Regions from separate parts of the Jeotgalibaca ciconiae genome, predicted to be linked through region 2. Evidence: a T-box and tRNA genes for the amino acid it is inferred to sense, from the RefSeq annotation. Region 2 holds a T-box; the other regions hold tRNA genes.
What was found. The T-box of region 2 lies ahead of EJN90_RS10960 (valine--tRNA ligase). A T-box ahead of a tRNA ligase gene usually reads a tRNA of that ligase, here a tRNA-Val.

Region 1 (10,385 bases), 1.1 Mb from region 2:
AAAGACGGCCTTTGTGCTGTCGCTTAGGGATGGACCCGCGGCGTATTAGTTAGTTGGTAGGGTAACGGCCTACCAAGGCGATGATACGTAGCCGACCTGAGAGGGTGATCGGCCACATTGGGACTGAGACACGGCCCAAACTCCTACGGGAGGCAGCAGTAGGGAATCTTCCGCAATGGACGAAAGTCTGACGGAGCAACGCCGCGTGAGTGAAGAAGGTTTTCGGATCGTAAAACTCTGTTGTCGGAGAAGAACAAGCAGGAAAGGAACTGTTCCTGCCTTGACGGTACCCGACCAGAAAGCCACGGCTAACTACGTGCCAGCAGCCGCGGTAATACGTAGGTGGCAAGCGTTGTCCGGATTTATTGGGCGTAAAGCGAGCGCAGGCGGTTCCTTAAGTCTGATGTGAAAGCCCACGGCTCAACCGTGGAAGGTCATTGGAAACTGGGGAACTTGAATGCAGAAGAGGAGAGTGGAATTCCATGTGTAGCGGTGAAATGCGTAGATATATGGAGGAACACCAGTGGCGAAGGCGACTCTCTGGTCTGTAATTGACGCTGAGGCTCGAAAGCGTGGGGAGCAAACAGGATTAGATACCCTGGTAGTCCACGCCGTAAACGATGAGTGCTAAGTGTTGGAGGGTTTCCACCCTTCAGTGCTGCAGTTAACGCATTAAGCACTCCGCCTGGGGAGTACGGCCGCAAGGCTGAAACTCAAAGGAATTGACGGGGACCCGCACAAGCGGTGGAGCATGTGGTTTAATTCGAAGCAACGCGAAGAACCTTACCAGGTCTTGACATCCCTTGCCATTCCCAGAGATGGGAGGTTCCCTTCGGGGACAAGGTGACAGGTGGTGCATGGTTGTCGTCAGCTCGTGTCGTGAGATGTTGGGTTAAGTCCCGCAACGAGCGCAACCCTTATTGCTAGTTGCCAGCATTCAGTTGGGCACTCTAGTGAGACTGCCGGTGACAAACCGGAGGAAGGTGGGGATGACGTCAAATCATCATGCCCCTTATGACCTGGGCTACACACGTGCTACAATGGATGGTACAACGAGCAGCGAACCCGCGAGGGCAAGCGAATCTCTGAAAGCCATTCTCAGTTCGGATTGCAGGCTGCAACTCGCCTGCATGAAGCCGGAATCGCTAGTAATCGCGGATCAGCACGCCGCGGTGAATACGTTCCCGGGTCTTGTACACACCGCCCGTCACACCACGAGAGTTTGTAACACCCGAAGTCGGTGGGGTAACCCTTACGGGAGCCAGCCGCCTAAGGTGGGATAGATGATTGGGGTGAAGTCGTAACAAGGTAGCCGTATCGGAAGGTGCGGCTGGATCACCTCCTTTCTAAGGAATTTAACGGAACCTGCCGAAGTTCATCATTCTTGTTCAGTTTTGAGAGGTCAACTCTCAATGAATCTTTGTTCCTTGAAAACTGAATAGCATAACATGAAATACAAAGTAAGAAACCAAAACATTTTACCGCGTTACACGTTGGACGATTTTTTAACGAAAACGTTCGATAGTAAAGGCCAGCAATGGCCGAAGCTTGACCACAGGTTAAGTGAATAAGGGCGCACGGTGGATGCCTTGGCACTAGGAGCCGATGAAGGACGGGACGAACGCCGATATGCTCCGGGGAGCTGTAAGTAAGCATTGATCCGGAGATTTCCGAATGGGGCAACCCAATATCTTTGATAGGATATTACAAACACGTGAATACATAGCGTGTTTGAGGTAGACGCAGGGAACTGAAACATCTCATTACCTGCAGGAAGAGAAAGAAAAATCGATTCCCTGAGTAGCGGCGAGCGAAACGGGAAAAGCCCAAACCAGAGAGCTTGCTCTCTGGGGTTGTAGGACTGGGACGTGAGACTGCAATGGATAGCAGAAGCCGGCTGGAAAGCCGCGCAAGACAGGGTAACAGCCCCGTATGCGAAATCCAACGCAGCTCTACCAGGATCCTGAGTACGGCGGAACACGAGAAATTCCGTCGGAATCCGGGAGGACCATCTCCCAAGGCTAAATACTCCCTAGTGACCGATAGTGAACCAGTACCGTGAGGGAAAGGTGAAAAGCACCCCGGAAGGGGAGTGAAATAGTACCTGAAACCGTGTGCTTACAAGTAGTCAGAGCCCGTTAAGGGGTGATGGCGTACCTTTTGTAGAATGGACCGGCGAGTTACGATCCCATGCGAGGTTAAGCCGAAAAGGCGGAGCCGCAGCGAAAGCGAGTCTGAACAGGGCGAATGAGTATGTGGTCGTAGACCCGAAACCAGGTGACCTACCCATGTCCAGGTTGAAGGTGCGGTAATACGCACTGGAGGACCGAACCCACGTACGTTGAAAAGTGCGGGGATGAGGTGTGGGTAGCGGAGAAATTCCAATCGAACCTGGAGATAGCTGGTTCTCTCCGAAATAGCTTTAGGGCTAGCCTCGGATCAACGAATCGTGGAGGTAGAGCACTGTTTGGACTAGGGGCCCTTCTCGGGTTACCGAATTCAGATAAACTCCGAATGCCATGGATTCAAGTCCGGGAGTCAGACTGCGAGTGATAAGATCCGTAGTCGAAAGGGAAACAACCCAGCCCACCAGCTAAGGTCCCCAAGTATCTGTTAAGTGGAAAAGGATGTGGGGTTGCACAGACAACTAGGATGTTGGCTCAGAAGCAGCCATCATTTAAAGAGTGCGTAATAGCTCACTAGTCGAGTGACCCTGCGCCGAAAATTTACCGGGGCTAAACAGATCACCGAAGCTGTGGATGGAACCCATTGGGGTTCCGTGGTAGGAGAGCGTTCTAAGGGCAGAGAAGCCGGACCGTGAGGACCGGTGGAGCGCTTAGAAGTGAGAATGCCGGTATGAGTAGCGAAAGACGGGTGAGAATCCCGTCCACCGAATGACTAAGGTTTCCTGGGGAAGGCTCGTCCTCCCAGGGTTAGTCGGGACCTAAGCCGAGGCCGACAGGCGTAGGCGATGGACAACAGGTTGATATTCCTGTACCAGTTGTTTTTGTTTGAACGATGGAGGGACGCAGGAGGCTAAGGAAAGCGTGCGATTGGAAGAGCACGCCCAAGCAGTGAGTCCGGGGGAGAGTCAAATGCTTTCCCCCGCACGGATGAGCTGTGACGGGGAGGGAAATTGAGTACCGAAGTTCCCGATGCCACACTGCCAAGAAAAGCTTCTAGTTAGAAACCAACTGCCCGTACCGCAAACCGACACAGGTAGTCGAGGAGAGTATCCTAAGGTGAGCGAGCGAACTCTCGTTAAGGAACTCGGCAAAATGACCCCGTAACTTCGGGAGAAGGGGTGCTGACCGCAAGGTCAGCCGCAGTGAATAGGCCCAAGCGACTGTTTATCAAAAACACAGGTCTCTGCAAAATCGAAAGATGACGTATAGGGGCTGACGCCTGCCCGGTGCTGGAAGGTTAAGAGGAGAGGTTAGCCGCAAGGCGAAGCTTCGAATTGAAGCCCCAGTAAACGGCGGCCGTAACTATAACGGTCCTAAGGTAGCGAAATTCCTTGTCGGGTAAGTTCCGACCCGCACGAAAGGCGTAACGATTTGGGCACTGTCTCAACGAGAGACTCGGTGAAATTATAGTACCAGTGAAGATGCTGGTTACCCGCGACAGGACGGAAAGACCCCATGGAGCTTTACTGCAGGTTGATATTGATTGTTTCTGCCACATGTACAGGATAGGTAGGAGCCGTAGAAGTCGGGACGCTAGTCTCGATGGAGGCGCCATTGGGATACTACCCTTGTGGCAGGAACACTCTAACCCGCTGCCCTTATCGGGCAGGGAGACAGTGTCAGTCGGGCAGTTTGACTGGGGCGGTCGCCTCCTAAAATGTAACGGAGGCGCCCAAAGGTTCCCTCAGAATGGTTGGAAATCATTCGCAGAGTGCAAAGGCAGAAGGGAGCTTGACTGCGAGACAGACAAGTCGAGCAGGGACGAAAGTCGGGCTTAGTGATCCGGTGGTACCGCATGGAAGGGCCATCGCTCAACGGATAAAAGCTACCCTGGGGATAACAGGCTTATCTCCCCCAAGAGTTCACATCGACGGGGAGGTTTGGCACCTCGATGTCGGCTCGTCGCATCCTGGGGCTGTAGTCGGTCCCAAGGGTTGGGCTGTTCGCCCATTAAAGCGGCACGCGAGCTGGGTTCAGAACGTCGTGAGACAGTTCGGTCCCTATCCGTCGCGGGCGTTGGAAATTTGAGAGGAGCTGTCCTTAGTACGAGAGGACCGGGATGGACACACCGCTGGTGTACCAGTTGTTCTGCCAAGAGCATCGCTGGGTAGCTATGTGTGGAAGGGATAAACGCTGAAAGCATCTAAGCGTGAAGCCCCCCTCAAGATGAGATTTCCCATCATTTTAAATGAGTAAGACCCCTGAGAGACGATCAGGTAGATAGGCTGGAAGTGGACGCGCAGCGATGTGTGGAGCGGACCAGTACTAATCGGTCGAGGACTTAACCAAGAAACAGACGGTAAGGCGGAAGAATGGTTTCTTTCCGGTAGATCATGTTGGCTATTCAGTTTTGAGGGAACGAAGTTCCTTTGAAAACAAGATATGTGCGGTGGCGATGGCAAGAAGGTCACACCTGTTCCCATCCCGAACACAGAAGTTAAGCTTCTTAGCGCCGATTGTAGTGAAGGGTTTCCCTTTGTGAGAGTAGGACGCTGCCGCGCAAAAATGTTTTTAAAATTATTTTACTATAGTTAAAGTTTTTACTTGCAGAGCAACTCAGAATATTGTATTATATTCAGGAACTCTTGTTTACATATTTTTTACATTATGGAGGTTTAGCTCAGCTGGGAGAGCGTCTGCCTTACAAGCAGGATGTCAGCGGTTCGATCCCGTTAACCTCCATTGTCATGCTTATTGTTGCGTTAGCAGCTTACGAACATGATGAACTTAGGAATAGCTTACAGTATTTCCTTTGAGTCATTAGCTCAGTTGGTAGAGCATCTGACTTTTAATCAGAGGGTCGCAGGTTCGAGCCCTGCATGACTCATTTCTTTTTATCATAAATATAAGAAGAAACGCGGGTGTGGCGGAATTGGCAGACGCACTAGATTTAGGATCTAGCGCCGCGAGGCGTGGGGGTTCAAGTCCCTTCACCCGCACTTGTTTTATAAAAAATATATGCCGGCTTAGCTCAGTTGGTAGAGCATCTGATTTGTAATCAGAGGGTCGAGGGTTCAAGTCCTTTAGCCGGCATCTGTTTGCGGAAGTAGTTCAGTGGTAGAACACCACCTTGCCAAGGTGGGGGTCGCGGGTTCGAACCCCGTCTTCCGCTTCATAAGGAAGTAAGAATCCTTATATTTTAATATTATACTGCCGGGGTGGCGGAATTGGCAGACGCACAGGACTTAAAATCCTGCGGTGAGTTTTCACCGTATCGGTTCGACCCCGATCCTCGGCATTTTTCTTATGCACCCATAGCTCAATTGGATAGAGTACCTGACTACGAATCAGGCGGTTGCAGGTTCGACTCCTGCTGGGTGCATTTTTATTAGTACGGGAAGTAGCTCAGCTTGGTAGAGCACTTGGTTTGGGACCAAGGGGTCGCAGGTTCGAATCCTGTCTTCCCGATTTAATAATAACTCAACATTATTATTGTTTTTTGGCGGTGTAGCTCAGCTGGCTAGAGCGTCCGGTTCATACCCGGGAGGTCGTGGGTTCAATCCCCTCCGCCGCTATTTTTACAAAATGGACGTTCAGAAAAGGTTACACTTAAGAGCCTGGACCTTTAGCTCAGTTGGTTAGAGCAGACGGCTCATAACCGTCCGGTCGCAGGTTCGAGTCCTGCAAGGTCCATTGCAGCATGAAATTGCAGCAAAGAAAATCAGTCTTTGATTGGGGAAGTACTCAAGTGGCTGAAGAGGCGCCCCTGCTAAGGGTGTAGGTCGTTTCATAGCGGCGCGAGGGTTCAAATCCCTCCTTCTCCGTTTTCTTTTATGAAATTATGATTGACATTTTTAAAGGCCCGTTGGTCAAGCGGTTAAGACACCGCCCTTTCACGGCGGTAACACGGGTTCGAATCCCGTACGGGTCATTATCATGATTGTTTATAACTATGATAAAGTATGCTATTTTAATTATTTACTTCGGAGGATTACCCAAGTCCGGCTTAAGGGAACGGTCTTGAAAACCGTCAGGCGTGTAAAAGCGTGCAAGGGTTCGAATCCCTTATCCTCCTTTGCCTTAATCGGCTTATCATTTTTATTATCGCGGGGTAGAGCAGTTGGCAGCTCGTCGGGCTCATAACCCGGAGGTCGCAGGTTCAAGTCCTGCCCCCGCAATTAGCATGATTGTTAGTTTGATAACTTACAATCATAGCATACTTGGATGTTAGTCCAAGGAATATTCTTAATAAATATTTTTACGCAAAGTGGTTCCGTGGTGTAGGGGTTAACATGCCTGCCTGTCACGCAGGAGATCGCGGGTTCAAATCCCGTCGGAACCGCCACGCGGGTGTAGTTTAGTGGTAAAACTACAGCCTTCCAAGCTGTTGTCGGGAGTTCGATTCTCCTCACCCGCTTTTAAATAGTAAGGGCCTATAGCTCAGCTGGTTAGAGCGCACGCCTGATAAGCGTGAGGTCGATGGTTCGAGTCCATTTAGGCCCATTATTTTTTAGGCCCGTTGGTCAAGCGGTTAAGACACCGCCCTTTCACGGCGGTAACACGGGTTCGAGTCCCGTACGGGTCATTACCATAAAGTTATCGTTTTAACGATGCAAAAGTATGGTATACTTAGACATAAGTCTATCGTGTTTCTTTTTTTAATATTTATTGGAGGTTTAGCTCAGCTGGGAGAGCGTCTGCCTTACAAGCAGGATGTCAGCGGTTCGATCCCGTTAACCTCCATTGGTTCCGTGGTGTAGGGGTTAACATGCCTGCCTGTCACGCAGGAGATCGCGGGTTCAAATCCCGTCGGAACCGTTTATTTTAATTGAGTGAAAGCTCAGAGTAAACCTTATATTTTTGGCTTGGTAGCTCAGTTGGTAGAGCACTTGATTGAAGCTCAAGGTGTCGGCGGTTCGATTCCGTCCCAAGCCACCTTGGAGGGGTAGCGAAGTGGCTAAACGCGGCGGACTGTAAATCCGCTCCTTCGGGTTCGGCAGTTCGAATCTGCCCCCCTCCATTTTTTACGTCCTTAGGGGTATAGTTTAAAGGTAGAACAACGGTCTCCAAAACCGTTGGTGTGGGTTCAATTCCTGCTACCCCTGTTTTGGATTGTGGCGATTGTGGCGAAGTGGTTAACGCACCGGCTTGTGGCGCCGGCATTCGTGGGTTCGATTCCCATCAGTCGCCCTTTTTTTATTGGGGTATAGCCAAGCGGTAAGGCAACGGACTTTGACTCCGTCATTCGTTGGTTCGAATCCAGCTACCCCAGTATTTCGGCGGTATAGCCAAGTGGTAAGGCAGAGGTCTGCAAAACCTTCATCACCGGTTCAAATCCGGTTACCGCCTTTCCCAAAAGGGATGAAAAATTTGCATAAATAATATCTTGCCGGCGTGGCGGAATAGGCAGACGCGCTGGACTCAAAATCCAGTGCCCGCGAGGGCGTGCCGGTTCGACCCCGGCCGCCGGTATTATTAAAATGTTTTGAAAGGAGTTTACACACTGAATTCAGTGTGTAAACTCCTTTTTGTGTTTCTTCTTTTTTAAAAAACAGAAATGCTTGATATTATACTCTCCATTTGATTAAAGTATAAAATTAAAATTTGGTGGTTGACAATTATCGTTATTAACCATATAATTTCATTTATATCTAATTGAATTTTCATTTTAACAAAAATTAAACGTTGAAGAGAAGAGTAGCTTATAAAGTCAGGCAAGAGAACCCGGTTCGGTGAGAAAGGGTACTGAGTGAGTAGGTGAAGATGAGCTCTGAGTTTTCAAAAAGGTTCACGCCTTTTGAACGGTCGCAACCGTTATATTGCGCGATTTCAATAGGAATCGTTGAGATGTTATTCGCGAGAATAACATGAACTAGGGTGGTAACACGGAATTAATCCGTCCCTTTGTTGTACAAGTATGTATGACAGAGGGACGGTTTTTTTATTGAAAAAAATAACATTCATTAATTGGAGGAAATAAAAATGACAATACAAACATTTACAGAACGTAAAATCTCTCCGTTTCGCTATGATACAGTGGGAAGCTTCTTAAGACCAGAAGAATTGAAAGAAGCAAGAGTTAAATTCAATTCAGGCGAGATATCAGCGGAAGAATTAAAAGAGGTAGAAGATAAAGAAATTATTAAATTAATCAAAAAGCAGGAAGAAGCAGGATTGAAAGCCGTTAGTGACGGAGAATTTCGCCGCAGCTGGTGGCATTTAGACTTTTTCTGGGGATTACAAGGAGTAGAGTTTAAAATTCCAGCACAGGGTTATTTATTTCATGGTGAAGAGACCCGTCCAGGAACAGTAACGATAAGCGGAAAAATTAGTTGCGAGAATCATCCCTTTGTAGAGGATTACAAATTTGTTCGTGACCATGTGAGTAAGGGTATACAAGTAAAACAGACAATTCCCGCGCCTGCACAAATCTTGGTGGAATTATTCCGAGATGACAATTTAGAAGACGTTCGAAAATTCTACGCTACAAATGAAGAACTGATAGCAGACTTAGTTGCTGCATACAAACAAGTTATTTTAGATATTTACAACGAAGGAGCACGTTCAATTCAGTTAGACGACTGTACTTGGGGAATGTTAGTTGCACCACTTCCAGCAGGAATCCCAGTTCCAGAAGGACAAACAGAATTAGACGTTCGCATCGCTTCTAAGGAATTGTACTTATCCGTTAATAATGCAGTGATTGACGGGCTTCCAGATGACTTAATTGTGAATACACATGTTTGTCGTGGAAATTACCATTCTACATATGCTTCTGCTGGTCCATACGATTTTGTAGCGGATCCTTTGTTTAATAAAGAAAATGTACATGCTTATTATTTAGAGTATGATTCTGATCGTTCAGGTGGATTCGAACCATTAAAATTAGTCAGTCCAGATAAGTTGGTTGTATTAGGTTTGATTACCTCAAAAGATGGAGAACTCGAGGACCGTCAAACAATTATTAATCGTATTCATGAAGCAGCGCAATATATTGATTTAAATCAATTAGCGTTAAGTCCACAATGTGGCTTTGCTTCAACCGAAGAGGGAAATATTATTACTGAGGAACAACAATGGGCTAAAATTGCTCTAGTGAAATCAATCGCACAAGAAGTATGGGGAGAGTAGGTAGAGAATATGGCTATTGATGCATTTGTTGATCGCTATCAAAAAGAGCGTCGTAATACAGAATCTTTGAAATGGGACGCCTTAGAAGAACGATTTGAAGATGCTGATTTACTGCCGCTGTGGGTCGCAGATATGGAGTTTCAAACGCCAGAAACTGTGACAAATGCACTAATTAATCGAATCCAACATGGGGTTTTTGGTTACTCTCTAGATAATGCAGATTACTTTCGTTCTTTTTCAGCTTGGCAAGAAAAGCGTCATAATATTCATCTTCAAAAAGAGTGGCTTCGCTTCTCAACTGGCGTTGTACAATCCCTTTATCATTTAATCCAATGTTTTTCTGAAAAAGGCGACGGAGTGCTTATTCAACCGCCAGTATATTATCCATTCTTCCATGCTGTTAAAGATACGGAAAGAAAATTAGTCGTTTCTCCTTTAAAATCTGAAAATGGGCAGTATCGATTTGATTTAAAAGATTTTGAAGAAAAATTAAGAGTCGAAAAGCCAAAGTTGTTTATACTTTGTTCACCTCATAATCCAGTGGGAAGAATATGGGATGAGGATGAATTGTTGGAAGTTTTGTCACTTTGTAAAAAGCATGGTGTGTTAGTAATTGCCGATGAAATTCATCAGGATTTTGGAGTTGGAAACAAGAAGTTTGTATCGACCTTGAATATTGCTGATGGTAGTTTTCATGATTGTTTGATTCTTTGTAATGCACCATCTAAAACTTTTAACTTAGCAAGTTTATTACATTCACACATTATCATCCCTGATGATAAATTACGAAGACAGTTTGATCAGCGGATTATATTTTATCAACAAACGGAAAATAATTTGTTAGGTCAGCTGGCAGGTCAGACAGCCTATGAAACAGGAGAAGAATGGCTGGATGGTTTGTTAGGGGTCATTCGTTTAAATTATGAAATATTAATTAATCGTCTCAAGAAGTTTCCAGCCATTATAGTATCTCCATTAGAGGGAACCTATCTCGCTTGGATTGATTTAACGACGGTTATTCCTAGAAAAAAAATAAAAGAAATTGTACAAAAAAAGGCACAGCTAGCGGTTGACTATGGCGAATGGTTTTCTGAAGAATGTGAAGGTTTCATTCGGCTGAATTTGGCA
Region 2 (10,385 bases):
CAGAAGGAGAATCGGAGCCTTCAACATCTTGCGTATGACCACAAGCAGTTGTTTATCATGAATGCCCAGAGTCCAGATTTGTTTCATAAGCTTCGTATGATTGACTTCATCAAAGAAGCCCTTGATGTCCATTTCGACTACATACTGCATTTTATCTCTGTTTATTCTTCCCGCACACATCGAGATGGCATTTTCAGCTGATTTGTTTGGGCGGAATCCGAAGCTGTTCTTGTTGAACTTGGCTTCACAGATTGGTTCCAGTACTTGTAAGATACTCTGTTGGGCGATTCTGTCCCACATGGATGGGATTCCTAGCGGTCTCGTTTCTCCATTTGGTTTAGGAATCTCTTTTCTTCGTACCTTACGAGGGCAATAATGGCTGAATCTCCTCTTTACAACTTCAAGAAAATCATTTTGACTCATCTTCTCAATGTCTTTGATTGTCACTTTATCGACACCCGGCGTGGCACTCCCGTTATTTCGCTTGATGTTTCTATATGCTAGGAGAATGTTGTCATCCGAAGTGACAACTGACATGAGATTGCTGAAATTTTCATTCTTTTTGCTTCTCGCAAAGAGTGAGTCGAAGGTTTCGGTCATTCCATAGTATTCGGCATGACGTAGCCTCGTGTTTTTCATGAGTGGAATTTTCTTAAAACTTTCTTTCAAGGTCTATCACGCTCCTTTTCAGGCTCGTGACCTTTTGAGTCATACGAGAATCCTTGGTATGACTGAGTTGAAATATTGACTAACGAACGACTTGAGGCTATTGCTCCATTTCCATTACAGAAATTTCTTCGCTCCTGCCTCTACTCTCACTGTCATGAATGAAAGTTATACATACGTTTTCCTTTCAAACGTTTCATCGAGTGTATTCTCTCCGCGCTGACAGCTTTCCACGTTCCCCAAACCCTATCAATGTCTTAACTTAGGTGCTAGCTCTTACCTAGTGTCCTCTCTGCAGCCTGTAACTGCACATGGAGCTTTCGAAACCACCATAGGTACTCGCCCACGGAACACAACTGACATACTGTCAGCCCCAAATCCATTTATGGATGTTCACCACTCATAGATATTTCATTCGCTAGTTTGTCAGTGTTTTTACCACATTCTCACCATATTAAGTTTTTTACGACTCCCGGCCTATCGATTACACCCCTCACCGCTGAGGAGATTTCATTGACGTTCACCATGAATGAGAATCATCAGACGGTAATTTTCAGCCGACTTCACCGAGATTCACACCGCAACCTTGCATACCTAGATTGGAGCATGTCGGAGTATCAGAGCGGGCGCTTCTAGACGTTACTCTATCATTTCACCCGTTGGGTTTAGAGTTCACAACTATCTAAATTGTTCTAACGCAATTTAGATAGAGTGCGTAATCTTTTCAATTACGAACATGTCTCACGATGATTATGGGCTAGAATAATTCTCGCAGCTGAAAAGCGCACTGCTTCTCGAAATATTTCTCTTGGATGAGCGACACTGCTGTTAAGCGATCCGATAAAGATGGTTTTCTTTTTGATGATTTCATTTTTAGTATTCAGATATAGAGCTACAACATGCTCTTGCTGCAAGTCTCGCATCTCAGCCTTCAATAAAGTACCAGCCTCTTGTGTGGAGGTAATGGTTCCACTTTTCAACTGTGATGCGTGCGCCAAACGAATTCCTAATTCAATGCATGCCTTTAATTCGATTGCTTTTATTCTGCCAATGCCATTTATGGCATGTAACTCTTCAATCGTTGCCATTTTTAACGAATAAAGATCTTCAAAATGATTCATGACTTGTAACGCTAACTGAACCACATTGCTGTCTCTTGGACCAGTTCGCAGTAAAATTGCAAGCAATTCATGAGTCGCCAAAGCTTTTTCACCATAATTTTCCAATCGTTCTCGCGGACGAGAGGCAATCGGCATTTCTTTTACCAAAGTTGTTTTTTGCATTTTCCCACTCCTTCTTTTCCGTACCTAACAATAGAATACGTAAGAAGTGAAATTTACATTATTTCTTTAACAAAAGATGTCTGACTTTCGAAAGAAAATATAAAGAGCCGGTAATTAATAATAACTCGTCGTCCTTTGTTTTTTCCAATAAATCCTTCACTGCTGCTTGCCAATCAGGATGATAGATGGCAGTCGGGATTTCCATTCGTTCTTCTAATTCAATCAAGCTGGCTACTTGCGGAAAATCAAAGGTCGTCAAGTGAATAGTTGAATTCGGAATTCTCTTTAGCCATTCCCCAATCTTTTCTAATTCTTTTGTCGTCAAAGATGCGTAAAGAACATGGATTTTTTTGCCGGAAAAATGATTTTCAAGAGCCTTTAATAAAGCTTTCATTGCCGGCTCGTTATGAGCACCGTCCAGGACGACTAGTGGCTTTTGTGATACTACTTCCATCCTCACAGGCCAAAAAGCATGCAACAGTCCTGTCTTTATTTTTTCTTTCGTATAGGAAAGTTGATTCTCATCGCAGAATATTCGGAAAACATGTAAAGCAGTTGCAGCATTTTCCACTTGATGTTTGCCCATTAAAGAAATTTCTAGATTCTCTAAATCGCAAGTATCGCTCTGGTAATCAAAAGTTTCATGAAAACCAGAGCTAGTTGGATGATGTTCTGCTTTAAAAGTTTCTCCAAACATGCTGACCTTCGCGCCTCTTTCTTTTGCAACTTCAAGCAGTACTTTTTTAGCTGGATACGAAATATTTCCCACCACTACTGATACGCTGTCTTTGATAATTCCTGCTTTTTGAAAGGCAATTTCTTCTATGGTACTGCCCAAGATCTTAATATGGTCAATCCCAATAGTTGTAATGACAGATAAATTGGGCACCACGACATTCGTACTATCGAATAGGCCGCCCAGCCCTACTTCAAGTAAAACAACATTCGGTTTTACTTGAGAGAAATAAAGAAACATCATTGATGTAACTACTTCAAATTCCGTTAATCCCCCTAATTCAGTAAGTGAAATTTCCTCGTAAAGAGGTCGAATCCTATTAGCTAACCCAACCACTTCTTCATCAGAAATTGGTTTTCCATTTAAACTGATTCGTTCATTGAATTTCATGATATGGGGAGAAGTAAAGCTTCCCACAGTATGGCCATTCTCTTTAAATAAACTCGTCAAATAAGCTACTGTCGACCCTTTTCCATTGGTTCCAGCGATGTGGATGGATTTAAATTTCTGCTCTGGATGATCCAATCTCTCCATCATCCATTCCATTCGACGAATACCCGGTTTCGGTCCCATTCCTCGTCTTGTGTGAATCCATTCTAAAGCTTCTTCATATGTCTCAAACATTTTATCATCACCTTAATGAAAAGCGGCCAAATCTCTTTAGCCGCTTTTAAAAATATGAATAAAAATTATCCTAATTGTTTTTTCAATGTCGCAATGCGTTCTTCTACAATCTCAAGCTTTCCGCGATAATCTTTTTCTTTTGCTCGCTCACCTTCAACCACTGTTTCAGGTGCTTTACTTACGAATTTTTCATTGCCCAGTTTCTTAACGACACGATCTACTTCTTTTTGAAGTTTCTCAGCTTCACCTTCCAGACGTTTGATTTCATCTTCCAGTTTCACTAAGCCAGCTAACGGCATCCGCACTTCGCCACCAGAAATAACAGCCGTTACGCTTTCTCCAGCTACCTCTAGATTTTGACCAATTTCTAATTCAGATGGATTACAAAAACGAATAATGTACGCTTTATTATTTTTGAAAACCGCTTCTGTTTCTGCATCCATTACATTTATTTGCATCGGTACTTGTTTTGAAATAGGCGTGTTCATTTCATTGCGTATGTTACGCACCCCACGAATTAAACCAATGAGTTTTTCCATCGCATTTTCAGCATCAGGGTCAACCATTTCAGCGTCTTCAGTCGGATAAGCAGCTGTTACAATCGAATTTCCTTCATGAGGAGCATTTTGCCAAATTTCTTCTGTAACAAAAGGCATGATTGGGTGCAGCAAACGTAAAATATTATCTAGTACGTGAGCTAAGATACTTCGAGCAGTGTGTTTTGCTGCTTCGTCTTCTCCCTGCAACACTTCTTTCGTCATTTCGATATACCAATCACAATATTCATCCCAAATGAAATGATACAAAATACGTCCTGCTTCGCCAAATTCAAATTTTTCAAATAAGTCGGTTACTTTTCTAATTGTTCGGTTCAAGCTGGATAGAATCCACTTGTCTGCCAGAGTTTTTTCTCCGCTCAAGTCAATGTCTTCATAACTTAAACCATCCAAGTTCATTAAAACATAGCGACTTGCATTCCATATTTTATTGATAAAGTTCCAAGCGGCATCCATTCGATCATAACTAAAGCGAACGTCTTGCCCCGGGGAAGAACCATTTGCCAAGAACCATCTTAGTGCATCTGCACCGTATTGTTCAATGACTTCCATTGGATCAATTCCGTTACCAAGAGATTTACTCATTTTGCGGCCTTGTTCATCACGAATCAAACCGTGAATCAATACATTCTCAAAAGGACGTTCTCCTGTAAACTCTAATGATTGGAAGATCATTCTGCTTACCCAGAAAGAAATAATATCGTAACCTGTTACTAATGTACTAGTTGGGAAATAGCGTTTGTAGTCAGCTGCGTCTTCATCTGGCCATCCCATCGTTGAAAAGGGCCAGAGAGCGGAGCTGAACCATGTATCTAATACATCTGGATCCTGTTCCCAGTTTTCAATATCTTCTGGAGCGTCCATTCCTACATACATTTCACCTGTTTCTTTGTGATACCATGCTGGAATTTGATGTCCCCACCACAACTGACGAGAAATTACCCAATCATGAATATTATCCATCCAACGTATAAAGGTATTTTCAAATCGATCTGGGAAGAAACTTACTTTATTATCTGTTTCTTGATTTTGTATTGCTTTTTCAGCTAGTGGTTTCATTTTAACGAACCATTGTGTTGAAATTAATGGTTCAACAACTACATCTGTTCTTTCAGAGTGGCCTACACTATGAACCATTTCTTCTACTTTCACTAAGAACCCTTGTTCATCCATATCTTTTACGACTGCTTTTCTTGCTTCGAAGCGATCCATACCTGCATATTTACCAGCTTCTTCGTTCATCGTAGCATCTTTATTCATGACATTTATTTGTGGTAAATGGTGACGCAAACCTACTTCAAAGTCATTAGGATCATGGGCGGGTGTTATCTTCACTACACCTGTTCCAAAATCCTTATCTACATAATCATCTGTAATAATCGGAATTTCCCGATTCATCAATGGCAGAAGGATGGTTTTCCCAACAAGGTCCTCATAACGTTCATCTTCTGGATGAACTGCTACTGCGGTATCACCTAGCATGGTTTCTGGGCGAGTCGTTGCCAACTCAACAAAGCCGCTCCCATCCGCTAATGGATAACGGAAATGATAAAAAGCACCATTTACATCTTTATGGATTACTTCAATATCTGATAAAGCCGTTTGTGCTTGCGGATCCCAGTTGATTAAATAAGCCCCACGATAAATTAAGCCTTTTTCGTATAGAGTAACAAATACTTTACGCACTGCATCGGATAGACCATCATCTAATGTGAATCTTTCTCGTTCATAATCTACAGAAATCCCCATTTTTTCCCATTGATCACGGATGACAGAAGCGTAATCTTCTTTCCACTCCCAGACTTTATCAATGAAAGGCTCACGACCTAAATCATGACGAGAAACTCCTTGTTCAGCCAATTTTGCTTCTACTTTTGCTTGTGTTGCAATTCCTGCATGATCCATGCCTGGAAGCCATAGAGTATCATATCCTTGCATTCTCTTCATCCGAATCAGCATATCTTGCAAGCTAACGTCCCAAGCATGCCCTAAATGCAACCGTCCTGTAACATTTGGAGGGGGAATTACAATTGAATATGGTTTTGCATCTGGATTTCCATTTGGACGGAATAGTCTCTCTTCCACCCATTTTTTATATTTTCCTTTTTCAACTTCATTTGGTTGGTATTTCGTTGACATTGTATGATCAATCGACATATTTTTCTTCCTTTCTTTCTGCTGGTTTCTTATCAATTAAGAAAAGCGGACAAGTCCGCCTTGACCTATGAAAAAATAGGAAATTTGACCCTGAATGAGCAGCGAAGCGCGCAATGGGGCAAATTTATCTTTTTTTCATTAGGTCAGGACTTGGGAGCCAGACATTGTTGGCTGAACTTATAATCCCCTAGTCTATAAAAAAATCGCCCTACATAAAATGCAGGACGAATCAATCGCGGTACCACCTAAGCTTACAGGGTTTCCCCCATCTCTCATTTTTGGTAACGGAGAAGTCTCCGAATAAAGCTACTCAGCTAATAAGCCTTCACTCTATTTGCTTCTAAGGCTACGTTCAACCAATTGATTAAAAAAGCTCCCACCTTATGCTTTTCTCTCTTCATAATCAAATTTTAGTTTACTCTTCCTTGTACAATCGCATCAATATTCTTTACTAGTTTATCATCTGTCAACAGAAATCACAATATCTTAAACTAAATCTTTTGCAGCTTCTACTGCCGCTTCATAATTTGGCTCAGGTCCACCTGATTCTGGAAGAATTTCTTTATAACCGACTAAACCATTCTCATCAATAACAAAGACACTGCGTGCCAACAAATCAACCTCAGGAATGTAAACGCCAAATGCTTTACCAAACGATCCGTCATCCGAGAGCATCTCCATTTGCAATCCCTTTGCAGCACACCATTCTGTCAATTCTTCATTGGTATTTTTTGATACGGAAACTAGACGAACCCCTTCAATATCAGAAGCAACTTCATTAAATTCACGCGTCTGCTTATCACAAACACTCGTATTGATATTCGGGAAGACACTTAAAATTGTAACTTTTCCAGCTAAACTCTCTGTGCTTACTTCTTCCCCTGCTGTGTTCTTCAATGAAAATGCTGGAGCTTTCTCTCCAACTGTTGGTTGCGTTCCTTCAAGCTCTATTGGCTCACCTTTAAATGTAATTTTCATATTCGATTCCTCCTCGTCTCAATATCTTCATTATACCAAGTTTGTTTGGAAAAGTAAGGAATAACTCTTTTTATTTCGATGAAGCAAGTTATAATAACCCAGAAAAAGTATCTTTATTTTGTTGTTGGCTGGATAACTCTGAAGTAATATTTGTTATGACCAACCCATCCATAGCACGCTGGATTAAAGCATCTACATCTAATTTATCTTCATAATAACGAGCTTTATCCGCTCGTGGTTTTGTCTTTGGTGCAGTCGGTGCAAAAATGGTACAGCAATCTTCAAAAGGTTGAATTGATAAATCGAACGTATCAATCTTTTGAGCGATATCGATAATTTCTTGCTTGTCGAGTGTTGCTACAGGACGGATAATGGGGGTGTTTGTCACATCATTGATGGCAATCATACTTTCCAACGTTTGCGAAGCAACTTGCCCCAAACTTTCCCCATTAAAAATCGCTAAAGCATTTCTTTGTTCGCGAATCGCATCTGTTAAGCGCAACATCATTCTTCTTGTAACTGTCATTAAATAACCTTCTGGTACTTTTGCTTTAATTTCTTCTTGAATTTCTGTAAAAGGAACTTCGATAAACTGGACATTTCCTCCGTAACGAGTTAATTTTGCAGTTAAATCTTTTGCTTTTTGCAGCGCTTGTGGACTTGTGTAAGGCGGACTATGGAAATGAACAGCTTCAATTTCCACGCCACGTTTCATTGCAAGATAGCCCGCAACAGGGGAATCAATTCCGCCAGAAAGCATAATGACTCCTTTGCCGCTTGTTCCCACTGGCAATCCTCCAGCTCCCTGATACTTTTTCGTACTTATCAAAAAGTGTTCTTTTTTTACATCTACCCGCACAGTTATTTCTGGTTTTTTTACTTGAACAGCTATTTCTGGGATACTTTCTAAAACGGCAGCGCCAAACTCAGCATTCAACCAATTTGTATCATGTTCGTAACTATGGTCTGCACGACGAGTAGCAATTTTAAATGTTTTTCCGGCTGGCTCCATATCATTTACTAAATCAACGATAAATTTTCGTGCTGTTTCGAAATCGCGCGGTAAAACATAAACAGGCGAAAAGCTTTGAATCCCAAAAACATCTTTCAATTTTTCAATGACGCTTTTTTCATCTGCCCCATTTAAATCTAAAAAGATAAAATCATGGTCCGGTTTAATTTTTATTTGGCTGAATTCCTTGGTAGCGAAACGAATATTTTGTGCAAGTTTTTGAATAAATCTTCTTTTATTTCTACCTTTAGTAGATAATTCACCGAAGCGAATTTGGATACGTGTTTCCATAGTGAATTCCTCTCTATTTTTGAATAATGTTAAATTTTTTATGTAACTGTTTAAATACTTCAGTAAACCGTTTGGCTTCTTCCATGGTGTTTTCCTCGCCGAAACTTAATCGCACGGCGCATTTTGACCATTCCGAAGGTACACTCATCGACTCTAAGGTGGCAGGTACCTCTCCTTTTTTACTTGAGCAGGCACTGGTAGTAGAGATGATTATGTCTTCTTGTTCAAAAGCATGTACCATCACTTCACCACGGACACCCTGCAAAGCAAAACATAGAATATGAGCAGCTCCTTCTTCATGACTAAACAACTGAACATTAGGATATTGTTCTAAAAATGATCGGATATAATCTCGAATTGCCAGCTCTTTTTGGCGAGCTGCCTCTTTTCTTTCTATTGTCATCCGAAGCGCTTTAGCCGTTGCTGCAATTCCGCCAATATTTTCAGTTGAACTTCTCTCGCCCGATTCTTGCCCGCCGCCTGACAGCAAGGGTGCAATTCGTTTTCCATGCTTTTTATAGACAATCCCGACTCCTTTTGGTCCATGGAATTTATGAGCAGACAACACAAGAAAATCGATTCTAGGATGCAATAAAATTTGATTAAACTCTGTTACTGCTTGAACAGCGTCTACGTGAAAATGGATTGTTGGATGATTCTTCAACAATTCCCCCACTTCCTTGATAGGTTGGATTGAACCCACTTCATTATTAACAGCAATAAGAGAAACTAGAATCGTATCTTCCCGAATAGCTTCTTTCAAATCCGTCACAGAAATCAAACCTTCTTTATTAACTGGCAAATAAGTTACTTCAAAACCCAACTTCTCTAATTGTTGCATCGATCTTGAAACGGCAGGATGTTCAATACTGGATGTGATCAAATGTTTTCCATACATTCTTTTTTCCATGGCAGTGCCTTTGATCACCCAGTTATCCCCTTCTGTTCCACCGCTCGTAAAAAAAATCTCTTTCGGAGAAACGCTCAATAAGTCTGCTACTTGCTTACGTGATTGTTGCAGCAAATTATCTGCTAGCGTCCCGAGCTTGTGCAGACTGGAAGGATTGCCAAAGAAGGATTGATTGACTTTTACATAGGTATCCAATGCTTCTGGATACATGTATGTTGTAGCACTATTATCAAAATAAATCATTTTTTTCACTCTTTCTATTCTAATACAAAGCTAAAGCTGAGACATAAGTAGAAATCTACGTCTCAGCTTTCATCCACACATTCTTTATCAAATTCTTTTTAAAATGATTTACGGGATTTATCTTCAAAATAACCATTTTCTACTTTTTTAGCAGCTCCTGGTTCAATCTTATTCAAAATATCTTTCATTATTTCTAATGATTTTTCAAACTCATATTCTTCTTGGAATAATCGCAAAGATTCTGCAATTGCTCGTTCCACTTCCGGATTAGAATGGCGATAGCGATTCGCGTACTGTATGGTATATTCTGTCAAGTTTGCATTATCTAAAATTTCTTGTGTGCGGTTCTCCAACATTTCAATATCTTCTTCACACATTTTCACTAGTGATTCTATTTCATCCATGTCGATTTTCACTCGGTTTAATTTTGCCGAAACATCTTCGATACGATCAGAAACTGCGAAGAATAAATCCAGATAAACTTTCGGCAAACCTGGAAGATGTTGTTTTTCCAAAGTACGCTTCATATTACGCATATCCATTTCAAACAAATCAACTGAATCTTTTGCTTCTTTTTCACGGTTACGCAAATTGCTTAATTTTGCGACTAAATCAGATTGTTCTTTATCCATCTCGCTTAGTTTTTGGCTTAATTTCTCAAAATAACTTTTTGCTAGAGAATAAGCAATTTGGTGCTCAGACAACATTTTTTCATGGTAACGCAATGCTTCATTTTCTTTTAGCAGCTGCTCTTCAAAGTCTTCTGCACGAGCTAACTCATTTTGATTTAAAAAGAAGTTCTGAGATACACGATCAATCTCTAATAACACATAACGATTGCTCTGCAATACATGATCCATTTTTCGTGATAAGTTTGATTGATGGCGGTCAACAAATTCTTTAGCTGCCATCTCATTCTCCATAACCG
Region 3 (10,385 bases), 510 kb from region 2:
AAAAAGCATAGACGAAGAAGGTATACGCCTCAAATCGGATTTGAAACACTACGAGAAAAAATGCCTACTTGGATTGAAGAAGCTAAATTGGATGAAAAAAAGCGCATTTCTAATATGAATGATATATAAAAGACTTTTAATGATGGAAGAGAGATGAATGGTCATGGCAGAAAACAAGAAAGTTGCAGGAACGATCATGGTCACAAACCAACAAGGAGAAACCTTCTTTCTCGTTCGAAAAACAGAAGATGATCTATCTTTTCTTTTTGAGAAAATCGAAGAAGGAACAAAATTTCCGATGGGTATTATAATGGATTCGTTACTTAGCCATGTGACGGTTGATTCAGAATCTCTGCGTTTGATGGATTTAACGAATATAAAAGGAGAAGAACGTACTATCCCATTATTTGTATTTGATTTAGTTGAACGTCCAGATAATGAAATACTTTTATTAAATGGAAGCGAAAGTATCATTTGGCGACGAGCAAAAGATATGGCGGACCTTCTAAATGAATGTGATTCAAATGTTGTTCCAATTTATAGAAGTTAATTTATTATTTTATAAATATAAAGGCAAATGGAGGAAATTAAATAATGACACATATTCAATTTGATTACTCAAAAGCAACAAAGTTTTTTGGCCAGTATGAGGTAGACTATTTACAAGACCAAGTTACAATAGCAGATAAGGCTTTACGCGAGGGAACCGGTCCTGGTAACGATTTTACTGGATGGATTGAGTGGCCAGAGAAATATGATAAAGAAGAATTTGATCGGATTAAAGCTGCAGCGAAAAAAATCCAAAATGATTCTGAAGTATTAGTGGTTATTGGTATTGGTGGATCATACTTAGGCGCGAGAGCTGCAATTGATTTTTTAAATCATACATTCTATAACGTACAGACTAATGAAGACCGGAAGACACCGCAAATATTTTTTGCTGGTAATAGCATCAGTTCAACGTACCTTGCTGATTTGATCGAAGTAATTGGAGACCGTGATTTTTCAATCAATATGATTTCTAAATCAGGAACAACAACTGAGCCTGCTATCGCTTTCCGTGTATTTAAAGAACTATTAATTAAAAAATATGGAAAAGAAGAAGCTGTGAAGCGTATTTATTCTACTACGGATAAAGAAAAAGGTGCTGCTAAAAATGAAGCAGATGTAGAGGGATACGAAACATTTGTTATTCCAGATGATATTGGTGGACGTTTTACTGTTTTAACAGCTGTTGGTTTATTGCCAATTGCAGTAAGTGGAGCAGATGTCGATACAATTATGCAAGGAGCAAAAGATGCTCAAAAAGAATATTCAAATCCTGATTTAAATAAAAATGGTGCATATCAATATGCTGCCATTCGAAATTTATTATACCGTAAAGGTAAAGTAACAGAATTATTAATTAATTATGAACCAGGTATGCAATATTTTTCTGAATGGTGGAAACAGTTATTTGGTGAGTCAGAAGGGAAAGACCAAAAAGGAATCTATCCTTCTAGTGCGAACTTCTCAACTGATCTTCATTCGCTGGGACAATATATTCAAGATGGACGTCGCAATATCTTCGAGACAGTTATCAAAGTAGACAACGCTCGTAAAAATATTACTATACCTACATTAGAAGAAGATTTAGATGGATTAAAGTATCTTGAAGACAAAGAAATAGATTTCGTAAATACGAAAGCTTTCCAAGGTACGCTCCTTGCTCATACTGATGGGGATGTTCCGAATCTATTACTTACTATCCCTAAAATGGATGAATATACTTTAGGATACATGATTTATTTCTTTGAGATTGCGGTTGGCATCTCCGGTTATTTGAATGGCGTTAACCCGTTTGACCAACCAGGAGTAGAAGCGTATAAGAAAAATATGTTTGCGTTATTAGGGAAACCAGGATTTGAAGAATTAGCTGAAGAGTTAAACGAACGCTTATAATTTGGCGGATACTGCAGCACACCTTCTGTAACGGAAGGTGTGTTTGTTTTTTTGTTTAAATTGACAGGGCTTTCAAAGGTATGCTATACTTATTCTTGCAGATATGAGTTTTTTATTTCTTTATTGTTGACAAAAGATTCTGATGCATGTTATTATGTTTGAGTCGCTTCGAGAGATAGACAAAAAAACTTTTTAAAAAAGTTGTTGACATCTATATCTAGTCGTGTTAATATTTAGAAGTTGTCACGAAGAGAGTTACACCTAATACGTGATAGCGGATTTGACCTTTGAAAACTGAACAAAGAATGAACGAACCAAACGTGCAGGGCATCTTTTCGAAGATGCACACAATAAAGCCGGTACTTTGTACCGCAAACATTAAGTCAGCAAAAAAAAGAGCTATTCAGCTTATCATGTCGGATTTCTGTACAAGAGTCCACATTTAACATGAGAGTTTGATCCTGGCTCAGGACGAACGCTGGCGGCGTGCCTAATACATGCAAGTCGTACGAACCGATTAAGGAGCTTGCTCCTTATGACGTTAGTGGCGAACGGGTGAGTAACACGTGGGTAACCTGCCCTTAAGCGGGGGATAACATCCGGAAACGGGTGCTAATACCGCATAGTTTCCCTCTCCACATGGAGGGGGAAGGAAAGACGGCCTTTGTGCTGTCGCTTAGGGATGGACCCGCGGCGTATTAGTTAGTTGGTAGGGTAACGGCCTACCAAGGCGATGATACGTAGCCGACCTGAGAGGGTGATCGGCCACATTGGGACTGAGACACGGCCCAAACTCCTACGGGAGGCAGCAGTAGGGAATCTTCCGCAATGGACGAAAGTCTGACGGAGCAACGCCGCGTGAGTGAAGAAGGTTTTCGGATCGTAAAACTCTGTTGTCGGAGAAGAACAAGCAGGAAAGGAACTGTTCCTGCCTTGACGGTACCCGACCAGAAAGCCACGGCTAACTACGTGCCAGCAGCCGCGGTAATACGTAGGTGGCAAGCGTTGTCCGGATTTATTGGGCGTAAAGCGAGCGCAGGCGGTTCCTTAAGTCTGATGTGAAAGCCCACGGCTCAACCGTGGAAGGTCATTGGAAACTGGGGAACTTGAATGCAGAAGAGGAGAGTGGAATTCCATGTGTAGCGGTGAAATGCGTAGATATATGGAGGAACACCAGTGGCGAAGGCGACTCTCTGGTCTGTAATTGACGCTGAGGCTCGAAAGCGTGGGGAGCAAACAGGATTAGATACCCTGGTAGTCCACGCCGTAAACGATGAGTGCTAAGTGTTGGAGGGTTTCCACCCTTCAGTGCTGCAGTTAACGCATTAAGCACTCCGCCTGGGGAGTACGGCCGCAAGGCTGAAACTCAAAGGAATTGACGGGGACCCGCACAAGCGGTGGAGCATGTGGTTTAATTCGAAGCAACGCGAAGAACCTTACCAGGTCTTGACATCCCTTGCCATTCCCAGAGATGGGAGGTTCCCTTCGGGGACAAGGTGACAGGTGGTGCATGGTTGTCGTCAGCTCGTGTCGTGAGATGTTGGGTTAAGTCCCGCAACGAGCGCAACCCTTATTGCTAGTTGCCAGCATTCAGTTGGGCACTCTAGTGAGACTGCCGGTGACAAACCGGAGGAAGGTGGGGATGACGTCAAATCATCATGCCCCTTATGACCTGGGCTACACACGTGCTACAATGGATGGTACAACGAGCAGCGAACCCGCGAGGGCAAGCGAATCTCTGAAAGCCATTCTCAGTTCGGATTGCAGGCTGCAACTCGCCTGCATGAAGCCGGAATCGCTAGTAATCGCGGATCAGCACGCCGCGGTGAATACGTTCCCGGGTCTTGTACACACCGCCCGTCACACCACGAGAGTTTGTAACACCCGAAGTCGGTGGGGTAACCCTTACGGGAGCCAGCCGCCTAAGGTGGGATAGATGATTGGGGTGAAGTCGTAACAAGGTAGCCGTATCGGAAGGTGCGGCTGGATCACCTCCTTTCTAAGGAATTTAACGGAACCTGCCGAAGTTCATCATTCTTGTTCAGTTTTGAGAGGTCAACTCTCAATGAATCTTTGTTCCTTGAAAACTGAATAGCATAACATGAAATACAAAGTAAGAAACCAAAACATTTTACCGCGTTACACGTTGGACGATTTTTTAACGAAAACGTTCGATAGTAAAGGCCAGCAATGGCCGAAGCTTGACCACAGGTTAAGTGAATAAGGGCGCACGGTGGATGCCTTGGCACTAGGAGCCGATGAAGGACGGGACGAACGCCGATATGCTCCGGGGAGCTGTAAGTAAGCATTGATCCGGAGATTTCCGAATGGGGCAACCCAATATCTTTGATAGGATATTACAAACACGTGAATACATAGCGTGTTTGAGGTAGACGCAGGGAACTGAAACATCTCATTACCTGCAGGAAGAGAAAGAAAAATCGATTCCCTGAGTAGCGGCGAGCGAAACGGGAAAAGCCCAAACCAGAGAGCTTGCTCTCTGGGGTTGTAGGACTGGGACGTGAGACTGCAATGGATAGCAGAAGCCGGCTGGAAAGCCGCGCAAGACAGGGTAACAGCCCCGTATGCGAAATCCAACGCAGCTCTACCAGGATCCTGAGTACGGCGGAACACGAGAAATTCCGTCGGAATCCGGGAGGACCATCTCCCAAGGCTAAATACTCCCTAGTGACCGATAGTGAACCAGTACCGTGAGGGAAAGGTGAAAAGCACCCCGGAAGGGGAGTGAAATAGTACCTGAAACCGTGTGCTTACAAGTAGTCAGAGCCCGTTAAGGGGTGATGGCGTACCTTTTGTAGAATGGACCGGCGAGTTACGATCCCATGCGAGGTTAAGCCGAAAAGGCGGAGCCGCAGCGAAAGCGAGTCTGAACAGGGCGAATGAGTATGTGGTCGTAGACCCGAAACCAGGTGACCTACCCATGTCCAGGTTGAAGGTGCGGTAATACGCACTGGAGGACCGAACCCACGTACGTTGAAAAGTGCGGGGATGAGGTGTGGGTAGCGGAGAAATTCCAATCGAACCTGGAGATAGCTGGTTCTCTCCGAAATAGCTTTAGGGCTAGCCTCGGATCAACGAATCGTGGAGGTAGAGCACTGTTTGGACTAGGGGCCCTTCTCGGGTTACCGAATTCAGATAAACTCCGAATGCCATGGATTCAAGTCCGGGAGTCAGACTGCGAGTGATAAGATCCGTAGTCGAAAGGGAAACAACCCAGCCCACCAGCTAAGGTCCCCAAGTATCTGTTAAGTGGAAAAGGATGTGGGGTTGCACAGACAACTAGGATGTTGGCTCAGAAGCAGCCATCATTTAAAGAGTGCGTAATAGCTCACTAGTCGAGTGACCCTGCGCCGAAAATTTACCGGGGCTAAACAGATCACCGAAGCTGTGGATGGAACCCATTGGGGTTCCGTGGTAGGAGAGCGTTCTAAGGGCAGAGAAGCCGGACCGTGAGGACCGGTGGAGCGCTTAGAAGTGAGAATGCCGGTATGAGTAGCGAAAGACGGGTGAGAATCCCGTCCACCGAATGACTAAGGTTTCCTGGGGAAGGCTCGTCCTCCCAGGGTTAGTCGGGACCTAAGCCGAGGCCGACAGGCGTAGGCGATGGACAACAGGTTGATATTCCTGTACCAGTTGTTTTTGTTTGAACGATGGAGGGACGCAGGAGGCTAAGGAAAGCGTGCGATTGGAAGAGCACGCCCAAGCAGTGAGTCCGGGGGAGAGTCAAATGCTTTCCCCCGCACGGATGAGCTGTGACGGGGAGGGAAATTGAGTACCGAAGTTCCCGATGCCACACTGCCAAGAAAAGCTTCTAGTAAGAAACCAACTGCCCGTACCGCAAACCGACACAGGTAGTCGAGGAGAGTATCCTAAGGTGAGCGAGCGAACTCTCGTTAAGGAACTCGGCAAAATGACCCCGTAACTTCGGGAGAAGGGGTGCTGACCGCAAGGTCAGCCGCAGTGAATAGGCCCAAGCGACTGTTTATCAAAAACACAGGTCTCTGCAAAATCGAAAGATGACGTATAGGGGCTGACGCCTGCCCGGTGCTGGAAGGTTAAGAGGAGAGGTTAGCCGCAAGGCGAAGCTTCGAATTGAAGCCCCAGTAAACGGCGGCCGTAACTATAACGGTCCTAAGGTAGCGAAATTCCTTGTCGGGTAAGTTCCGACCCGCACGAAAGGCGTAACGATTTGGGCACTGTCTCAACGAGAGACTCGGTGAAATTATAGTACCAGTGAAGATGCTGGTTACCCGCGACAGGACGGAAAGACCCCATGGAGCTTTACTGCAGGTTGATATTGATTGTTTCTGCCACATGTACAGGATAGGTAGGAGCCGTAGAAGTCGGGACGCTAGTCTCGATGGAGGCGCCATTGGGATACTACCCTTGTGGCAGGAACACTCTAACCCGCTGCCCTTATCGGGCAGGGAGACAGTGTCAGTCGGGCAGTTTGACTGGGGCGGTCGCCTCCTAAAATGTAACGGAGGCGCCCAAAGGTTCCCTCAGAATGGTTGGAAATCATTCGCAGAGTGCAAAGGCAGAAGGGAGCTTGACTGCGAGACAGACAAGTCGAGCAGGGACGAAAGTCGGGCTTAGTGATCCGGTGGTACCGCATGGAAGGGCCATCGCTCAACGGATAAAAGCTACCCTGGGGATAACAGGCTTATCTCCCCCAAGAGTTCACATCGACGGGGAGGTTTGGCACCTCGATGTCGGCTCGTCGCATCCTGGGGCTGTAGTCGGTCCCAAGGGTTGGGCTGTTCGCCCATTAAAGCGGCACGCGAGCTGGGTTCAGAACGTCGTGAGACAGTTCGGTCCCTATCCGTCGCGGGCGTTGGAAATTTGAGAGGAGCTGTCCTTAGTACGAGAGGACCGGGATGGACACACCGCTGGTGTACCAGTTGTTCTGCCAAGAGCATCGCTGGGTAGCTATGTGTGGAAGGGATAAACGCTGAAAGCATCTAAGCGTGAAGCCCCCCTCAAGATGAGATTTCCCATCATTTTAAATGAGTAAGACCCCTGAGAGACGATCAGGTAGATAGGCTGGAAGTGGACGCGCAGCGATGTGTGGAGCGGACCAGTACTAATCGGTCGAGGACTTAACCAAGAAACAGACGGTAAGGCGGAAGAATGGTTTCTTTCCGGTAGATCATGTTGGCTATTCAGTTTTGAGGGAACGAAGTTCCTGAAATAAAGAGGGATCACTGTGGGCGAAGCCCAAGTGTATCATGTCTGTAAGCAGCTGAAGCAGCAACAGCCATGACAATGTGCGGTGGCGATGGCAAGAAGGTCACACCTGTTCCCATCCCGAACACAGAAGTTAAGCTTCTTAGCGCCGATTGTAGTGAAGGGTTTCCCTTTGTGAGAGTAGGACGCTGCCGCGCATTTTTTTATTTTTTAAATATTGGAGGTTTAGCTCAGCTGGGAGAGCGTCTGCCTTACAAGCAGGATGTCAGCGGTTCGATCCCGTTAACCTCCATTATCATGCCTATTGTTGCATTAGCAGCTTACGGACATGATGGACGTGAGCAAGTGCTCGCGGTAAACTTCATATAATGAGTCATTAGCTCAGTTGGTAGAGCATCTGACTTTTAATCAGAGGGTCGCAGGTTCGAGCCCTGCATGACTCATTTACTTTTACAAATAAAAAAACAAAACATGCGGGTGTGGCGGAATTGGCAGACGCACTAGATTTAGGATCTAGCGCCGCGAGGCGTGGGGGTTCAAGTCCCTTCACCCGCATCCAATCATTTAGCCGGCTTAGCTCAGTTGGTAGAGCATCTGATTTGTAATCAGAGGGTCGAGGGTTCAAGTCCTTTAGCCGGCATCTATCTAACTGCGGAAGTAGTTCAGTGGTAGAACATCACCTTGCCAAGGTGGGGGTCGCGGGTTCGAACCCCGTCTTCCGCTCTTTTATTTTGTTTTGAAGCACCCATAGCTCAATTGGATAGAGTACCTGACTACGAATCAGGCGGTTGCAGGTTCGACTCCTGCTGGGTGCATTTTTATTAGTACGGGAAGTAGCTCAGCTTGGTAGAGCACTTGGTTTGGGACCAAGGGGTCGCAGGTTCGAATCCTGTCTTCCCGATTAAAAGGATTTTATTACCTCTTTGGGGGCTTAGCTCAGCTGGGAGAGCGCCTGCCTTGCACGCAGGAGGTCAGCGGTTCGATCCCGCTAGTCTCCATTTTTTATAGTAGAATGTTAGATTTTCAGCGGTGTAGCTCAGCTGGCTAGAGCGTCCGGTTCATACCCGGGAGGTCGTGGGTTCAATCCCCTCCGCCGCTATTGCATAACTTTTATGCAATAATATAGAATATATTATTATCGCGGGGTAGAGCAGTTGGCAGCTCGTCGGGCTCATAACCCGGAGGTCGCAGGTTCAAGTCCTGCCCCCGCAATTAGCATGATTGTTAGTTTGATAACTTACAATCATGGCATACTTGGATGTTAGTCCAAGGAATATTCTTAATAAATATTTTTACGCAAAGTGGTTCCGTGGTGTAGGGGTTAACATGCCTGCCTGTCACGCAGGAGATCGCGGGTTCAAATCCCGTCGGAACCGCCACGCGGGTGTAGTTTAGTGGTAAAACTACAGCCTTCCAAGCTGTTGTCGGGAGTTCGATTCTCCTCACCCGCTTTTAAATAGTAAGGGCCTATAGCTCAGCTGGTTAGAGCGCACGCCTGATAAGCGTGAGGTCGATGGTTCGAGTCCATTTAGGCCCATATAAGTGTTAGATAATGGGGAAGTACTCAAGAGGCTGAAGAGGCGCCCCTGCTAAGGGTGTAGGTCGTTTCATAGCGGCGCGAGGGTTCGAATCCCTCCTTCTCCGTAATGTGAAGCAAGCGAAACACCTAACCTAAATTGGCCCGTTGGTCAAGCGGTTAAGACACCGCCCTTTCACGGCGGTAACACGGGTTCGAATCCCGTACGGGTCATTATCATGATTGTTTATAACTATGATAAAGTATGCTATTTTAATTATTTACTTCGGAGGATTACCCAAGTCCGGCTTAAGGGAACGGTCTTGAAAACCGTCAGGCGTGTAAAAGCGTGCAAGGGTTCGAATCCCTTATCCTCCTTTGCCTTAATCGGCTTATCATTTTTATTATCGCGGGGTAGAGCAGTTGGCAGCTCGTCGGGCTCATAACCCGGAGGTCGCAGGTTCAAGTCCTGCCCCCGCAATTGTATGTTTGAAGAGGCTTGGTAGCTCAGTTGGTAGAGCACTTGATTGAAGCTCAAGGTGTCGGCGGTTCGATTCCGTCCCAAGCCATTTATTTTTATTTTGTAGTTATGCGGGTGTAGTTTAGTGGTAAAACTACAGCCTTCCAAGCTGTTGTCGGGAGTTCGATTCTCCTCACCCGCTTATAAGTTTAATGATGAGGCCCGTTGGTCAAGCGGTTAAGACACCGCCCTTTCACGGCGGTAACACGGGTTCGAATCCCGTACGGGTCATAAAAAAAGGCAGTCTACTTTCTTTTAAGAAAGCAGACTGCCTTTTTTTCTAATTCATTGGATGTTGAAGCATGAGAGCATAGGCTGTTAAAGAAACAAATACGATTAATGATAAATAATTATCTTGTTTTATCTTACTACGGAAAGACTTAATTGTTACAGGCAGGATGAAAATCAATAAAAGAATAGAGAATAAAATTTGTTTTATAATCGGAGTATTATTAATATGGAAAATTATAAAAACTATAACAATACTGATAAAGAAGAAAATAAAAATAAGGGGTTTAAATTTTGTGTAAATTGTTTTTGGATAAAGATCGCTTAATGACACGCTAGTAAATAATTTCTTTTGTTGTAAAAAAATCACCGTGCTAATCAAAAAAAGGTTTGGTAATAAATATGATAGAAGCGTGATAGAAATGAAGTTTGTTTGAAAGTAATAGGCCACTAGATTTAAAATGATAGCTTTAAAAAATAATTGTAAAATATAGAAGAACTCTGTTTGTTCTAAACTTATTTGCGGATGATATGCTATAAAAATAAACAAACCATATAGTAAAAGTAAGAATACAGCCAACCAATTTATAGCTACAAATAAGAGAATAAGAAGAAAAGCCAGTACTACTAGGAAGACACGTCGAAAAAAGAGAGAAGATTGTATCGTACCCTGTTGCTTTTTCATTAGATATCTTTCTAAGAGACCCATTGTTAAAAGGAAAAGATATAATAAAAAGAAAGGATAAAAATGAAAGGCATCGGTTTTTGAGCCAAGAACGGTTCCTACAATAATCATTGAAAAGGGAAGTAGCAGCCAGCTAAGAAATGAGTTATTTAATCTGTTTGTTATTTTTGTGACGAAAGATTCCACATTTTTCCTCCTCTTTTGTGGTAGTGAGTCAAATACATACCCTTTCATCATAGAAAAAGGAAAACTTTCTGTCAAGCAAGAGTTTCCTTTCTTAATAAGAT

Region 1: it has a tRNA-Val gene. The T-box ahead of EJN90_RS10960 (valine--tRNA ligase) is inferred to sense a tRNA for this amino acid. The anticodon was not compared.
Region 3: it has a tRNA-Val gene. The T-box ahead of EJN90_RS10960 (valine--tRNA ligase) is inferred to sense a tRNA for this amino acid. The anticodon was not compared.

What each region holds. Positions count from the first base shown of each region.
Region 1 covers NZ_CP034465.1:1,268,116-1,278,500, reverse strand. Annotated here, with positions in the region: rRNA gene EJN90_RS06010 (16S ribosomal RNA) at 1-1,346, shown strand, start outside; rRNA gene EJN90_RS06005 (23S ribosomal RNA) at 1,558-4,475, shown strand; rRNA gene rrf (5S ribosomal RNA) at 4,572-4,687, shown strand; tRNA gene EJN90_RS05995 (tRNA-Val) at 4,796-4,868, shown strand; tRNA gene EJN90_RS05990 (tRNA-Lys) at 4,941-5,013, shown strand; tRNA gene EJN90_RS05985 (tRNA-Leu) at 5,044-5,125, shown strand; tRNA gene EJN90_RS05980 (tRNA-Thr) at 5,147-5,219, shown strand; tRNA gene EJN90_RS05975 (tRNA-Gly) at 5,227-5,298, shown strand; tRNA gene EJN90_RS05970 (tRNA-Leu) at 5,339-5,424, shown strand; tRNA gene EJN90_RS05965 (tRNA-Arg) at 5,435-5,508, shown strand; tRNA gene EJN90_RS05960 (tRNA-Pro) at 5,521-5,594, shown strand; tRNA gene EJN90_RS05955 (tRNA-Met) at 5,628-5,701, shown strand; tRNA gene EJN90_RS05950 (tRNA-Ile) at 5,746-5,819, shown strand; tRNA gene EJN90_RS05945 (tRNA-Ser) at 5,861-5,950, shown strand; tRNA gene EJN90_RS05940 (tRNA-Glu) at 5,986-6,057, shown strand; tRNA gene EJN90_RS05935 (tRNA-Ser) at 6,112-6,201, shown strand; tRNA gene EJN90_RS05930 (tRNA-Met) at 6,232-6,304, shown strand; tRNA gene EJN90_RS05925 (tRNA-Asp) at 6,396-6,471, shown strand; tRNA gene EJN90_RS05920 (tRNA-Gly) at 6,473-6,543, shown strand; tRNA gene EJN90_RS05915 (tRNA-Ile) at 6,556-6,629, shown strand; tRNA gene EJN90_RS05910 (tRNA-Glu) at 6,640-6,711, shown strand; tRNA gene EJN90_RS05905 (tRNA-Val) at 6,797-6,869, shown strand; tRNA gene EJN90_RS05900 (tRNA-Asp) at 6,872-6,944, shown strand; tRNA gene EJN90_RS05895 (tRNA-Phe) at 6,989-7,061, shown strand; tRNA gene EJN90_RS05890 (tRNA-Tyr) at 7,066-7,146, shown strand; tRNA gene EJN90_RS05885 (tRNA-Trp) at 7,161-7,231, shown strand; tRNA gene EJN90_RS05880 (tRNA-His) at 7,244-7,316, shown strand; tRNA gene EJN90_RS05875 (tRNA-Gln) at 7,327-7,398, shown strand; tRNA gene EJN90_RS05870 (tRNA-Cys) at 7,405-7,475, shown strand; tRNA gene EJN90_RS05865 (tRNA-Leu) at 7,515-7,598, shown strand; T-box leader at 7,803-8,033, shown strand; gene EJN90_RS05860 (5-methyltetrahydropteroyltriglutamate--homocysteine S-methyltransferase) at 8,109-9,257, shown strand; gene EJN90_RS05855 (MalY/PatB family protein) at 9,267-10,385, shown strand, end outside.
Region 2 covers NZ_CP034465.1:2,353,859-2,364,243, reverse strand. Annotated here, with positions in the region: partial or broken gene ltrA (group II intron reverse transcriptase/maturase) at 1-639, opposite strand, end outside; gene radC (RadC family protein) at 1,395-1,949, opposite strand; gene EJN90_RS10965 (bifunctional folylpolyglutamate synthase/dihydrofolate synthase) at 2,008-3,309, opposite strand; gene EJN90_RS10960 (valine--tRNA ligase) at 3,375-6,023, opposite strand; T-box leader at 6,241-6,466, opposite strand; gene tpx (thiol peroxidase) at 6,510-7,001, opposite strand; gene thiI (tRNA uracil 4-sulfurtransferase ThiI) at 7,090-8,304, opposite strand; gene EJN90_RS10945 (cysteine desulfurase family protein) at 8,318-9,457, opposite strand; gene EJN90_RS10940 (septation ring formation regulator EzrA) at 9,556-10,385, opposite strand, start outside.
Region 3 covers NZ_CP034465.1:2,863,077-2,873,461, reverse strand. Annotated here, with positions in the region: gene EJN90_RS13415 (CvfD/Ygs/GSP13 family RNA-binding post-transcriptional regulator) at 1-129, shown strand, start outside; gene EJN90_RS13410 (hypothetical protein) at 158-550, shown strand; gene EJN90_RS13405 (glucose-6-phosphate isomerase) at 595-1,941, shown strand; rRNA gene EJN90_RS13400 (16S ribosomal RNA) at 2,385-3,940, shown strand; rRNA gene EJN90_RS13395 (23S ribosomal RNA) at 4,152-7,069, shown strand; rRNA gene rrf (5S ribosomal RNA) at 7,231-7,346, shown strand; tRNA gene EJN90_RS13385 (tRNA-Val) at 7,369-7,441, shown strand; tRNA gene EJN90_RS13380 (tRNA-Lys) at 7,520-7,592, shown strand; tRNA gene EJN90_RS13375 (tRNA-Leu) at 7,623-7,704, shown strand; tRNA gene EJN90_RS13370 (tRNA-Thr) at 7,717-7,789, shown strand; tRNA gene EJN90_RS13365 (tRNA-Gly) at 7,801-7,872, shown strand; tRNA gene EJN90_RS13360 (tRNA-Arg) at 7,891-7,964, shown strand; tRNA gene EJN90_RS13355 (tRNA-Pro) at 7,977-8,050, shown strand; tRNA gene EJN90_RS13350 (tRNA-Ala) at 8,075-8,147, shown strand; tRNA gene EJN90_RS13345 (tRNA-Met) at 8,175-8,248, shown strand; tRNA gene EJN90_RS13340 (tRNA-Met) at 8,289-8,361, shown strand; tRNA gene EJN90_RS13335 (tRNA-Asp) at 8,453-8,528, shown strand; tRNA gene EJN90_RS13330 (tRNA-Gly) at 8,530-8,600, shown strand; tRNA gene EJN90_RS13325 (tRNA-Ile) at 8,613-8,686, shown strand; tRNA gene EJN90_RS13320 (tRNA-Ser) at 8,704-8,793, shown strand; tRNA gene EJN90_RS13315 (tRNA-Glu) at 8,828-8,899, shown strand; tRNA gene EJN90_RS13310 (tRNA-Ser) at 8,954-9,043, shown strand; tRNA gene EJN90_RS13305 (tRNA-Met) at 9,074-9,146, shown strand; tRNA gene EJN90_RS13300 (tRNA-Phe) at 9,162-9,234, shown strand; tRNA gene EJN90_RS13295 (tRNA-Gly) at 9,257-9,327, shown strand; tRNA gene EJN90_RS13290 (tRNA-Glu) at 9,345-9,416, shown strand; gene EJN90_RS13285 (hypothetical protein) at 9,466-10,385, opposite strand, start outside.